DNA from 2 places in the Neobacillus sp. DFD-2R genome. Region 1 is predicted to be linked to the other one. Evidence: riboswitches for the same ligand, from Rfam matches in the RefSeq annotation. Region 1 holds a riboswitch; the other holds the start of a gene.

Region 1 (6,095 bases):
TTTGTAGTAATTAATCCCGCCAAGCTGGATCCCTATAATCGCGGCAACAGCCGCTTCACCCCAGCCGCTGTTTGGACTTGGATGCTTTTTAGCATCACGGAATAAAATCGTCCATGCCTTTCGGTAACTCATTTTTTCCGGTCTGTTTCCTAAAAGCATGATCATTCCCGTCAGCCGGCTCGGAATCCAGTTCGTGACATCATCCCATTTTGCAGATGCCCAGCCGAACTCTTTAAACCGATCATTTAAATGCCCCACCATCGAATCACATGTATTCGCTGCCCTGTACACCATTGCCAAGGGCGCACCGCCAATAAGTGCCCAAAATAATGGAGCGGTTACCCCGTCACTCGTATTTTCTGCCACTGTTTCTATTGCTCCCCTGGCAATTTCTCCTTCATCCAAAAAATCAGTATCCCGGCCGACAATATAGGACAATTTTTCTCTTGAATATTTCAGTTGTCCGGCTCTTAATGGTTGATATACCTCAAGGGCTGCTTCCTTCAAGCTTCTTTGTGCGATTGTTGAAGAAATCAAGATACTTTCCAGTAAAATTCCGACAGAAGGATGAATCTTATATCCTATTAATACGACGATTAAACTAATGGAAAAGACGATGAATAAAACAAAAAGGAGCATGACGACTCCTTTATTTCTTTTAGACTCCCCATTATTCCACCGTTTTTCCAAAAATGAAATCATCGCACCCACCCATCTAACAGGATGGGGCCAATTAGGTGGGTCTCCTATAAGCAGATCAATGATATATGCAAGTGTTATCGAAATCAAGTGATAAACAATCACGGTTGTTTCCTCTTTTGCGATTTTTTAATGGCTTCTGTCGTGCACTGATAAACGGCTTTACTAATAAGTTTTCCTAAAGGAGTAATGGTTCCCGCATATTCCAATACTTTTCCTGATTGTGTAGCAGCAATTAATATACTATCGGTCGAGGTACCCGTAGCCATGGTTCCTGTTACGGGATCCATTACCTCCAGATCATGTAATGCCTTTACCTTTGCTTCAGTGGCAGTTATGATACTTTGAATAAAAGACTCCTCCGTGAGTTCACCACTAATGAAAACCCAAATATTGATTGTGCCGGGTGTCATTTCGTAGGAATGCTGTTCACTTTTTGAAGCATCAATGGCATTTCCAACTCCTGCTGTTACGACAACAAATAGAGAAAAGCCACTCCGGTCAATTCTTTGATACACCACATCCTCAAGTATGACAGCTGTCATCATTCCGACGGTCTCTGAGGGTTCGAATCCCTTTGAACGTAAAAATGAAGCCATTTCTAATCGATGATCACTACAATTATAATTCTTATGAACATGCCGATTAACAAATGTATGATGCCAGCCGGTTCCTGAACCAATCACACCGGAAGACATGGTCCGTAATGGAGCGGGTGTTCTTACCTCAATAATCTCATTTGAAACAGTTAACATCGTTTCATTAATCACATAATGATTTACTTCCCTATTCACTTCCGGAAGCAAAACCATTTGCGGTGCTGCGACTTTCGGATGGGGGTGTTTCTGAATGTCTGTATGATACACATCCCTTATTCTTTCTTCCCTCAGTACCTCATTCGGAATATCATTAATATTAATCGTTCCTTTTTCAAGCAGAAGCAAGCGATCGCAATAGAGCCCTGCTAGGTTTAAATCATGAAAAATAGAAATTACAGTCAAACCTTTTTCTGAGGTCCATTGTTTTAATAAATCCAATAATTCTTTTTGATACGATAAATCTAAGTGGTTGGTCGGCTCATCTAAAAGAAGAATATCAGGCTCTTGCGCCAATGCTTGGGCAAGAAATACTCTTTGTTTCTCCCCGCCGGATAACTCCTGAATATTTTTATTTTGAAAGGAGGAGACACCGGTCCGGTTCATTACTCGTTGGACGATCTCCTCATCTTCTTTAGACCATGCCTGAAACAAGCCCTTTTGATGAGCATACCGTCCTAACGAGACTGTTTCTTTAACGGTGTAAGAAAAAGATTGCGAAGATTGCTGCGAAAGGACGGCAACAATTTGGGCAAGCTGTTTTACTCCGTATTCCTGAAGCCTTTTTCCACTAATCAAAATTTCCCCTTGTTGAATGGTCAGGATTCCGCTTAGCATTTTTAAAAGGGTTGTCTTTCCGCTTCCATTCGGTCCCAAAATGCCGAATAATTCCCCTCGTTCAACTTCAAAGGAAATGTCTGTCAGAACGGATTCACCTGAATAACCACCTGAAACTTTTTGAACGCTAAGCATTCGTTAACCACTTCTTTCCATCCTTTTTCTTTGCAGCAGGATTATTGCAAACACAGGTGCACCAATTAAAGCGGTAATGACACCGATCGGTAATTCGGTCGGTGAAATAATTGTTCTAGAAACAAGATCAGCTAGAATTAAAAATCCGCTTCCGGTTAACATCGATAAAGGGAGAAGATGTTTATGATCAGGTCCCCATAATAATCTCGATAAATGCGGAATCACCAGTCCGACAAAACCTATCGTGCCGGAAACGGCAACTGCAGCACCTGTTAAAATAGAACCGGCAGTTAAGATGATTAATTTTCTTCTTTGAACGTTCACCCCTAAATGGTGTGCTCTCTCTTCCCCAAATGACATGGCGTTTAATTCTTTCGCATTAAAAATAAGAATAGCAGCTCCAATAATAAAAAATGGCAAGATAATTTTTATGTATTCCCAGCCTCTCAATGAGACACTACCTAAGAGCCAGCCAATAAGCTGTCTTAATTCATCGCCTGTCAAGGCAATCATAAGAGAAATGAGTGCTCCCAAAAAGGAACTAAAAATAATTCCTGTTAAAATAATCGTTTCCACTCTCATCGACCGCTCCATTTTTCGAGCAAAGGAAAGCACTAAAAAGATGGTAATAAATGAAAATAGGATACTCAGTGATGGTAATGTGAAGGACCCAATAATAGGGAGAGATAAGTGAAAAAATAGTGTAATCACCGCACCGATTGATGCTCCTGATGATACCCCTAAAGTGTATGGATCTGCTAACGGATTTCGTAATAGACCTTGAAAGGCCGCCCCTGCAATAGCAAGAGCCGCCCCTACAAGACCTGATAAAATTACTCGAGGTAAGCGGATGTCCATCACAATACTCGAATACATGGGATCGGTAGACCCGCTTGTTATACCAGCTAGTTTAGCACCTATTAATTGAATGATTGTAAGCATTGGAACAGAAACTGTACCAATGGAAATACCTAATAAAAGAGAAAGGACAAGAAATATTCCTGCTAGAATATAGGCAAAATACTTATTATTTAAAAACTTCCGGATAAACAGCCTTCGCAAGATCTTCTACTCCTTCAACAATCCTAGGACCTGAGCGAGTTACACGATCTGAATTTATATCGATAACTTGCTTATTTTTTACAGCGATAACATTTTCCCAGCCTTTTCTGCTTAACACTTGCTCAGCCGGGTTTTTCACATAGTAACCATATGTAGTAACGATAACATCCGGATTTCGTTTTATCATTGCTTCTTGATCAATCTTAACCCAACCCTCTTGATCGTTTGCAATATTTACAGCGTTAATAGAAGAAATCATTTCATCCATAAAGGTATTTTTTCCAGGTGTATAAATTTCCGGTGCCGGCGATACTTCAACAAACACCTTTTTCCTGTTTTTTATTTTTGCTGCCTTTGCTTTTATATCTGCTAATTTGTCCTTCATACCTTTGACGATTTCTTCCGCTTTCTTTGTTTCACCGGTAGCTTTTCCAACCATTTCAATCGAATCATACACCTGGTCAAAATTTTTAGCATCATTAACAATAAGAACGGTTACTCCGGCATCTTTTAACTGCTTGATCCCTTCCGTCGAATTATGGGCTGATGAAGCATGTGCCAGCACTAAATTTGGTTTTAAAGAGATGATCTTTTCAACATTCATGTCCTGCCCGCCAATTTTTTCTTTGTTTGCAGCTTCTTTCGGATAATTATCAAAATCTGATACCCCGACTATTTCTTTTCCAAGACCTAAAGCAAAAGCAATTTCGGTATTACTTGGAAGCAGTGACACTATCTTTTCGGGTTTTTTCCCGATAACAACCTTATTCCCTAATGCATCTTTAATGGTAATTGGAAACGCCGTTTGTTCTGTTTTCTTTTCAACATTCGCATTATTCCCGTTACCTTGATCTTTCTTTTCTGCACAACCTGCTAAAGCGCTTATTGTTAACAATAGTACTAACAATAGCGGATACAATTTCTTCATCTTTCTTCCCCCTGTTTTCTGACTGTTAGTGATGAGTAATAACAAAATAAATAATCCTCGCAACGACAAAAAACATCTCCACGGTATCATGGAGATGTTGGTATGAATTAGAAACTGTTACTAAATAAAGTAAAAAGAGTCTAGCCCTCCACACCTCCCTATCCTCGTAGGTTTTTTTGGCGCGCGTGAAATAGGCAGGTTTCCTGGCTCATGATCATCACTTCCTATGTCTTCCCATCAAATTGACAGTGACATTTTATAGGTTGCTCCCATTTACAGTGGCGGGACCGCGTTGGCTTTTCACCAACTTCCCTTTTAAGCTTAAAATCTTAGAAAGATTTTAGCACCTAATTCTTCAATATTTATTTATGTTAGATTCATTATATAGGATTACAAAAGAGTTTGTATATGTTTTTATTATAACTCTAATGTTCTGCATAAATTAGCCATTTCTATTGCCGCAGTTGCTGCATCCCAGCCTTTATTTCCCGCTTTTGTTCCGGCCCGTTCGATCGCCTGTTCAATAGAATCAGTTGTTAACACTCCGAAAATAACAGGAATTCCACTATTCAAAGCAGTTGCAGAAACTCCCTTTGCTGCTTCATTACACACATAATCAAAATGTGGCGTAGAACCGCGGATAACGGTACCCAGTGTAATAACTGCATCATATTTTTTACTGTTAGCCATTTTTTGGGCAACTAAAGAGATTTCAAACGCACCGGGAACCCAGGCTATATCAACATCACCCTCACTAACTCCATGTCTTTTAAGAGCATCCTGTGCTCCGCCTAATAATTTACTTGTTATAAACTCATTAAATCGTCCGACAACAATTCCAATTTTTAGCCCTGAACCAACTAAATTACCTTCAAAAATATGTCCCATGATAAATCCTCCATAATGTATAATGTATAATGTATAATTTATATCATTGTTCGTTGAATAAAAATATTAATAATGTAAAAGATGCCCCAGCTTGTCATGCTTTGTTCGCAAGTAATTTTCGTTTTCGGTTCGCATTTCCATTTGAAGCGGTACCCTTTCGACGACTTCCAGATCATAACCTTTAAGTCCTTTAATTTTTCGAGGGTTATTCGTTAATAACTTCATTTGTTTAATGCCCAAATCTTTTAATATTTGTGCCCCAATTCCATATTCTCTTAAATCTGCTCCAAAACCAAGCTTTTCATTTGCCTCAACTGTATCATATCCTTCTTCTTGGAGCTTATAGGCTTTCAATTTGTTTAAGAGTCCTATTCCGCGGCCTTCCTGGCGCATGTATAATAGGACGCCATTGCCCTCTTGATTGATCTGAGCCAAAGCTGCATGCAATTGCGGTCCGCAATCACAACGGTATGAACCGAAGACATCCCCTGTTAAACATTCAGAATGAACCCGGACAAGAACAGGTTTTTCAGGATCAATTTCACCTTTTACTAATGCCACATGCTCTTTAAGATCGACAAGATTCGAATATCCTACCGCTTTGAAGGTTCCGAATTCTGTTGGCAAGTTAATTTCCACTTCACGTTTGACTAGTTTGTCTTTTCTGTTGCGATATTCAATTAGGTCTTTAATTGTGATCATTTTTACATTTAAATCATCGGCGATTTTACGCAATTGCGGGACACGGGCCATCGTCCCGTCTTCGTTCATGATCTCGCAAATAACTCCTGCCGGCTTCGCTCCACATAATCTGGCTAAATCTACCGCTGCTTCTGTATGTCCTGTTCTTCTTAGTACTCCTCCTTTTTTCGCAACTAACGGAAAAATATGACCAGGTCTTTTAAAATCATCCGGCTTTGACTCGGGATCGAGTAAGCTTAATACTGTTG
Region 2 (6,095 bases), 270 kb from region 1:
AAAAGCTTTGGGCAGCCGGTCATTACCACCTTCTACTTCGTAAAAATGAATGTCCCGGCTAAATAGTGGTATTAACTCCCGTAGGATGGAAGGAAAAGAAAGCTCAGGGAATCCCTCTAAACCCAGTAATACTTCAATGTATTCAATTGCACCGGGTGATAAACTCATCCCAACAGGATTGTACCTTAAAAAAAAACTCATTGGGTATCTATCAAATTCTTTTACGACGATGTTCCAATTCCGTCCGGGATTTTGATTGATAAAATCAGCAACTGGTTTAATGGCTAATGTGAGCAGCTCTAAAGCCGTTTTTCCCTTTTCATGAGGTGCTACGGGGTAGTTTAACATATCGGGATTACGTATATAAGTGGAGAGGTTCGTTTTAATACCGTTTGCATAAATGAGATCATTGGGTGTAGTGTTCAAAAATGCATTCGTACGCAAATGGAATTTTTTAATGTATTCTAATGCTAAGTAATGATTATTAGGAATACGCATGGCACCAACATCAAGGTACAGATCGTCCATAAAGGGGGCTCTTAATGTATAAATGCGGCCTCCTACTCTTTGGGTTGCTTCCAAAATGGTCACTTCGTGTCCTGCGTCCTTCAGCAGTGATGCGGCAACTAATCCCGACATACCTGCTCCGACAATGATAATTTTTTTTGGAATCTGCGATAATCCAAGTCCATTTCGAATCGTCGACAGCATTTGTTCTGTTGATAACTGTGGAAATCTATAAATGGACATGATTTTCTCCTCTCCGGTTACCACAATCACTTTGTGGTGTTACCCCTGTATAATGGATTAAGATAATTATCGGTTTATACTATTTGAAGCTTCCAGTAATTGGAGTTTCTTGATTTTCTGTTCAATTATTTTAAGATATAAGATTATTTAACGGGTTATTACATAAATAAAGATATTATCCCAAGTAGCGGGTATTTCTCAATTTAACCTTTTTTACAAGACCTTCTCACCATACAAAAAAAGGCGGTTTAGTACCGCCTTTTTGACGTCTTATTTTGTGAATTTTAACCTATTGTGAATAAGCTATATTAAGATACAAGTGCAATACATTCTATTAACAAGAGGGTGATGAATATGGCAAAAAAATCAAACAACAACAAAAAGCAAAACACTGCAGCCTCGAAGAATAACAAAAACAATAATTCGAAAACTGCTAACCAAAAGAATAAGAAAAAATAGACTGAATGATGGTCTCATTTTTAAAAGAAAGTCTATGTTAAAGCTCATTGTTGATTTAGCTCACTATGTTGATTGGAGCGGAAGGCGCGAGACTCCTGCGGGAAAAGCAGGTCAAGGGAGACCCCGCAGGCGCAAAGCACCGAGGAGGCTCCCGACCGCCCGCGGAAAGCGAGTGCCTGGAGCGGAAATCAACAGGCAAGTTTAACAGAGCCAAAAGAAAAGAAGAGTCGAATCTCTCCTTTTCTTTTTTTATTCACCATCATTACTTATACAGAAAAGCGTGAGTTTCAGAAAATGTTTTAATATCTAAGGTGGTATGTGATGTAACATTAAAATATAAATAAGCATACAAGACCGAAGCAATAGATAAATAGACGGATAGTAAGCCAAACCCACGTTTGTTTTTTCTTTTTTTAAATTTTTTATAGGTTTTTAATTTAACTATGTTATTTTTCTTGTTCATATTCCTTACCACCTCGTTTTTTTATACATACGAACTTATAAATAATTATAACTGAATATTTAGATTTTTTAAAATCATAAATTTATAGGCATTTGAAGCTAGCTGTCATAAAAGGGCCTCAAAAAATTCTTGATAAATTATTATTGTTAGATTAGTATTTAAATTAAAAGGTGTATTAAAAATTTAATCGGTTTTTGTTAACAAAATTGTTAAGATGCCCATGGGCTTAATAGGGAATCCGGTGAAAGACCGGAACTGCCCCCGCAACTGTAAGTGTGGACGAAATAGGCAAACCACTGTATCTGTATATCTTTAAACGATGTACGAATACGGGAAGGGTCTAAAGTAGGAAGATGCACAAGTCAGGAGACCTGTCTTAATTTTTAAAGTTTCGATTTCTTCGGGGGTTGAGAAGATGGAACGTTTGCGGCAAAAAGTAGGGCTTCTTTTACTTTTCATTACGCTAACGTTTTATCCGTTCAACTCTCGTTGAACGGATTTTTATTTTAGATTAAAATGTGTCATTCAATGGATATGCATTAAAAAGATTTTTAAGATTCTAAATGATTTTTTTAGAATATAACATGGTTAAGGAAATAAAGCTTGTCATTATAATTTAATATCGTTTAGGAAAAGGTGCGCATTAAAAAATTGCGCTTAAAAGGGAAGACGGTTAGAATCCGTCACGGTACCCGCCACTGTATTGGGGAGTTTCATTGCAAATGTCACTGAATTTTTTCGGGAAGACGCAATGAAACGATGAACCTTAGTCAGGAGACCTGCCTTGACCTAAATACTTCATTTAACCTACGGGACTATAGGTAGAAGTGCTAAAGCATGCAATCATAGCATTATTGTGTGTATTTACACTGCACCCCTATTTTGTAGGGGTGTTTTTTTTGCATAAACAGAATGGGAGAGTGTTTTTATGACTACTTGGAATTTAAAAGGGACGAAACACCATGTGTTAATTTGTAACGGAAGCAGCTGTATGAGAAAAGGAGGGGAAGAGGCGACGCAGGCAATTCGAAATGAGATCGCTAATCTGGATTTAGATTCAGTCATACATACAACAAGAACCCGATGTAATGGAAGATGTAAGGATGCTCCTGTCGCCATTGTTTATCCGGATGGAACCTGGTACAAGAACGTTACCCCTGATGTGGGATGTAATATTGTTCGACAACATCTAAAAGGCGGGTCTTTTCTACAAGATCATGTCATTTACAAATATGATCATGAAGGCTTTATCCCGCCGGAGAAAACTGAATGTATTGAAGGGGTTTCAAAGACTGTAACAAGGAGTGTTTAACATCGGGCTTTTTCGTATGTATGGTTAGCTAGATTAATAGGTTTCTTTGTAATTGGGTTTTGGAAAGGAGCAGCAAAATGATAAAAGGTAAACTGTTGGTTATCGGTTTTGGTCCGGGAGGATACAAACATATTACCGAAAGAGCTAGAGAAGCAATACAGGAAAGCGACCTGATCATTGGGTATAAAACATATGTTGATTTGGTTGAGGGATTAATCACTGGGAAGCAAATTATCAGCACGGGAATGACAGAAGAAGTGAGCCGGGCCCAAGAGGCTGTGAAGCAGGCCGAACTGGGTAAGAAGGTAGCAGTGATTTCAAGCGGTGATGCCGGTGTGTACGGAATGGCAGGCCTCGTTTACGAGGTTTTAATTGAAAAAGGGTGGAAAAAAGATTCAGGGGTGGAAGTCGAGGTTATACCGGGAATTTCCGCGATCAACTCCTGTGCAGCATTATTGGGAGCGCCGGTCATGCATGATGCATGTACGATTAGTTTAAGTGACCATTTAACACCGTGGAAATTAATCGAGAAAAGAATTGAAGCAGCAGCTCAGGCTGATTTTGTTATTGCTCTATACAATCCAAAAAGCGGGAGAAGAACAAGACAAATTCTGGAAGCGCAAAAAATACTGTTAAAATATCGGTCGCCCGAAACTCCTGTAGGATTAGTGAAAAGTGCGTACCGTGATAGCCAAAATGTAGTCATAACCAATTTACAAGACATGCTTGATCATGAAATTGGGATGTTAACGACCGTTTTAATTGGAAACTCTTCGACATTTTTCTATGATGACTTGATGATTACACCGCGCGGCTATCAACGGAAGTATACATTAAATCAGGATTTACAGCCATTAAAACCGCATCAGCGTTTACAAAAGGAAGCTGAACCATGGGCGTTGGAGCAAACATACGAATTAAAGCCAATGAAGAATAATGCAGTTGCGGCACCAGTGAACGCATCAGGAGCAGCAGAAAAGGAATCTCCGAGAGAACTGGCAGAGGAAGCATTACAACTAATTCTTGGTGAAAGTGAAGGATTCTCTCAAAATTTGATTGTTAACCAGCCTATTGAATCTATTTTTGAACTTGCGGTAAGTCCCGGTGTCGCGAATAAAAAATTTACACCAAAACAAATGGTTACTCTTTCGGAAATAGTAGGAGAAGAAGGAGCTATTGAATACACACAGGATCATTATATTAAACTGCAGATTTTAACCTCTAATCCAAGTGAAATAGTAAAAAAATTAGAAGATGCAAACTTTTTGATTTCTCCGATTGGAGATGTCTTAACGGTAAAAGCCTGCGATTTTTGTGATGGAGAGAAGAAGGATGCCATTTCCTATGCAGAGGAGCTGCAAGAAAGTCTTGGAGGAATGGAACTTCCTAAGGAATTAAAGCTGGGCGTTAATGGCTGCGGCATGGCCTGCTACGGAGCGGTAAAAGAAGATATTGGCATCGTGTACCGAAAAGGAGCGTTTGATTTATTTTTAGGGGCAAAGACAGCCGGAAGAAATGCACATCCGGGTCAAATCGTTGCTGAAGGAATTGCACCTGATCAAATTATCGGGGTTGTGGAGCAGATTGTCCTAGAATATAAAAAGAAGGCCTATCCTAATGAGCGCTTCTACAAATTCTTTAAACGTGTAAAGCAGGTTCAAGGATTTAAGTATCAAGATATTACACCGACTATAAAAATGGAAGAAGCGGTGTGCGGGGATTAAGTTTGCAGGGAAACAGGAGAATGATAAAGGCCAATCTATAAACAAGATTGGTGCTTAAAAACAAAGGGGAGGAATCATTTTGAAAGCAATTTTATTTGTTGGACATGGAAGTAAAGATCGGGAAGGTAATGATCAAGTCCGTCAATTTATAAAATCTATGAGCAGTAATTGGGACGATAACGTACTAGTTGAGACGTGTTTTTTAGAATTTGAAAGACCAACCGTAAATCAAGGAATTGATGTATGTGTTGAGAAGGGGGCCGATCATATTGTTGTTATTCCAATTATGCTCCTGCAAGCCGGACATTCAAAAATTCATATTCCCGGAGCCATCGATGAGGCAAAGAAAAAATATCCGCTTGTACAGTTTACCTATGGCAGACCGATTGGCGTTCATGAGGAAACGTTTGAAATCCTAAAAACGAGATTAGCAGAAATCGAGGAGAACATAGAGCATCCGGATCCCGATACTGCGGTCCTTCTGTTAGGGCGCGGCGGAAGCGATCCGGATGCTAATAGTGATTTATATAAGATTGCAAGATTACTTTGGGAAAAAACAAACTACCAAATAGTAGAACCTGCTTTTATGGGGGTAACCAATCCCCTTGTGAACGAAGGAATCGAGCGATGTTTAAAGCTCGGAGCAAAGAAGGTCATTATCTTACCTTATTTCTTGTTCACCGGAATTTTGATGAAACGGTTAGAAAAGATGATGGTTCAATTCCAAAATCAATTTACTAACATGGAATTTAAATTGGCCGGCTATTTTGGCTATCATCCTAAATTGCAATCGATTTTAAAAGAACGTGTGGAAGAAGCGTTTCGTGATGAGGTAAAGATGAATTGTGATACTTGTCAATATCGTCTGAATGTAATGGAACATGTTCATCATCACCACCACGATCATGATCATCACGACCATGACCATGACCATGACCATGACCATGACTACCATCATCATCATCATCATGAACACGAAGGGCAGAAGGTAGGGGATGGAAGATGATTTTAGTATTAGCCGGAACAAGCGATGCCCGGGCACTGGCTTTAGATATCAAGAAAGCCGGCTACAGTATTTTGGCTACCGTTGTAACGGAAAATGCCGCGGATGAAATGAAGCTGGCAGGTATTAATGTACGTGCAGGAAGATTAACGAATGAAGAAATGGTGAGTTTGATCGAAACAAAGGGAATTCAAGCGATTGTGGATGCGAGTCATCCATTTGCGGAAGAAGCATCTAAAAATGCGATAAGTGCTGCAAAAACAGCGAAGGTTCCCTATATTCGTTACGAGCGGGAGTCCCAATCCTTCCAATATGAAAAGATGATCGCGGCAGAAAGCTACGAGGAAGCAGCGGAGATTGCGGCAGCGAAAAAAGGGGTTGTGA

Evidence for each region. Region 1 has a riboswitch for cobalamin ahead of AC3ANV_RS18360 (ABC transporter substrate-binding protein). Riboswitches for the same ligand answer to the same signal wherever they lie in the genome.
Region 2: linked by a shared signal. The riboswitch ahead of AC3ANV_RS17080 ((2Fe-2S) ferredoxin domain-containing protein) and the one ahead of AC3ANV_RS18360 (ABC transporter substrate-binding protein) in region 1 are both predicted to bind cobalamin.

What each region holds. Positions count from the first base shown of each region.
Region 1 is NZ_CM173228.1:3,667,572-3,673,666, forward strand. Features, by position in the region: gene cbiB (adenosylcobinamide-phosphate synthase CbiB) at 1-804, opposite strand, end outside; gene AC3ANV_RS18350 (heme ABC transporter ATP-binding protein) at 801-2,267, opposite strand; gene AC3ANV_RS18355 (FecCD family ABC transporter permease) at 2,271-3,329, opposite strand; gene AC3ANV_RS18360 (ABC transporter substrate-binding protein) at 3,295-4,257, opposite strand; cobalamin riboswitch at 4,434-4,623, opposite strand; gene ribH (6,7-dimethyl-8-ribityllumazine synthase) at 4,675-5,145, opposite strand; gene AC3ANV_RS18370 (bifunctional 3,4-dihydroxy-2-butanone-4-phosphate synthase/GTP cyclohydrolase II) at 5,212-6,095, opposite strand, start outside.
Region 2 is NZ_CM173228.1:3,396,410-3,402,504, reverse strand. Features, by position in the region: gene AC3ANV_RS17090 (flavin monoamine oxidase family protein) at 1-750, opposite strand, end outside; gene AC3ANV_RS17085 (hypothetical protein) at 1,472-1,672, opposite strand; cobalamin riboswitch at 1,868-2,065, shown strand; cobalamin riboswitch at 2,290-2,473, shown strand; gene AC3ANV_RS17080 ((2Fe-2S) ferredoxin domain-containing protein) at 2,601-2,984, shown strand; gene cobJ (precorrin-3B C(17)-methyltransferase) at 3,065-4,708, shown strand; gene AC3ANV_RS17070 (sirohydrochlorin chelatase) at 4,788-5,714, shown strand; gene cobK (precorrin-6A reductase) at 5,711-6,095, shown strand, end outside.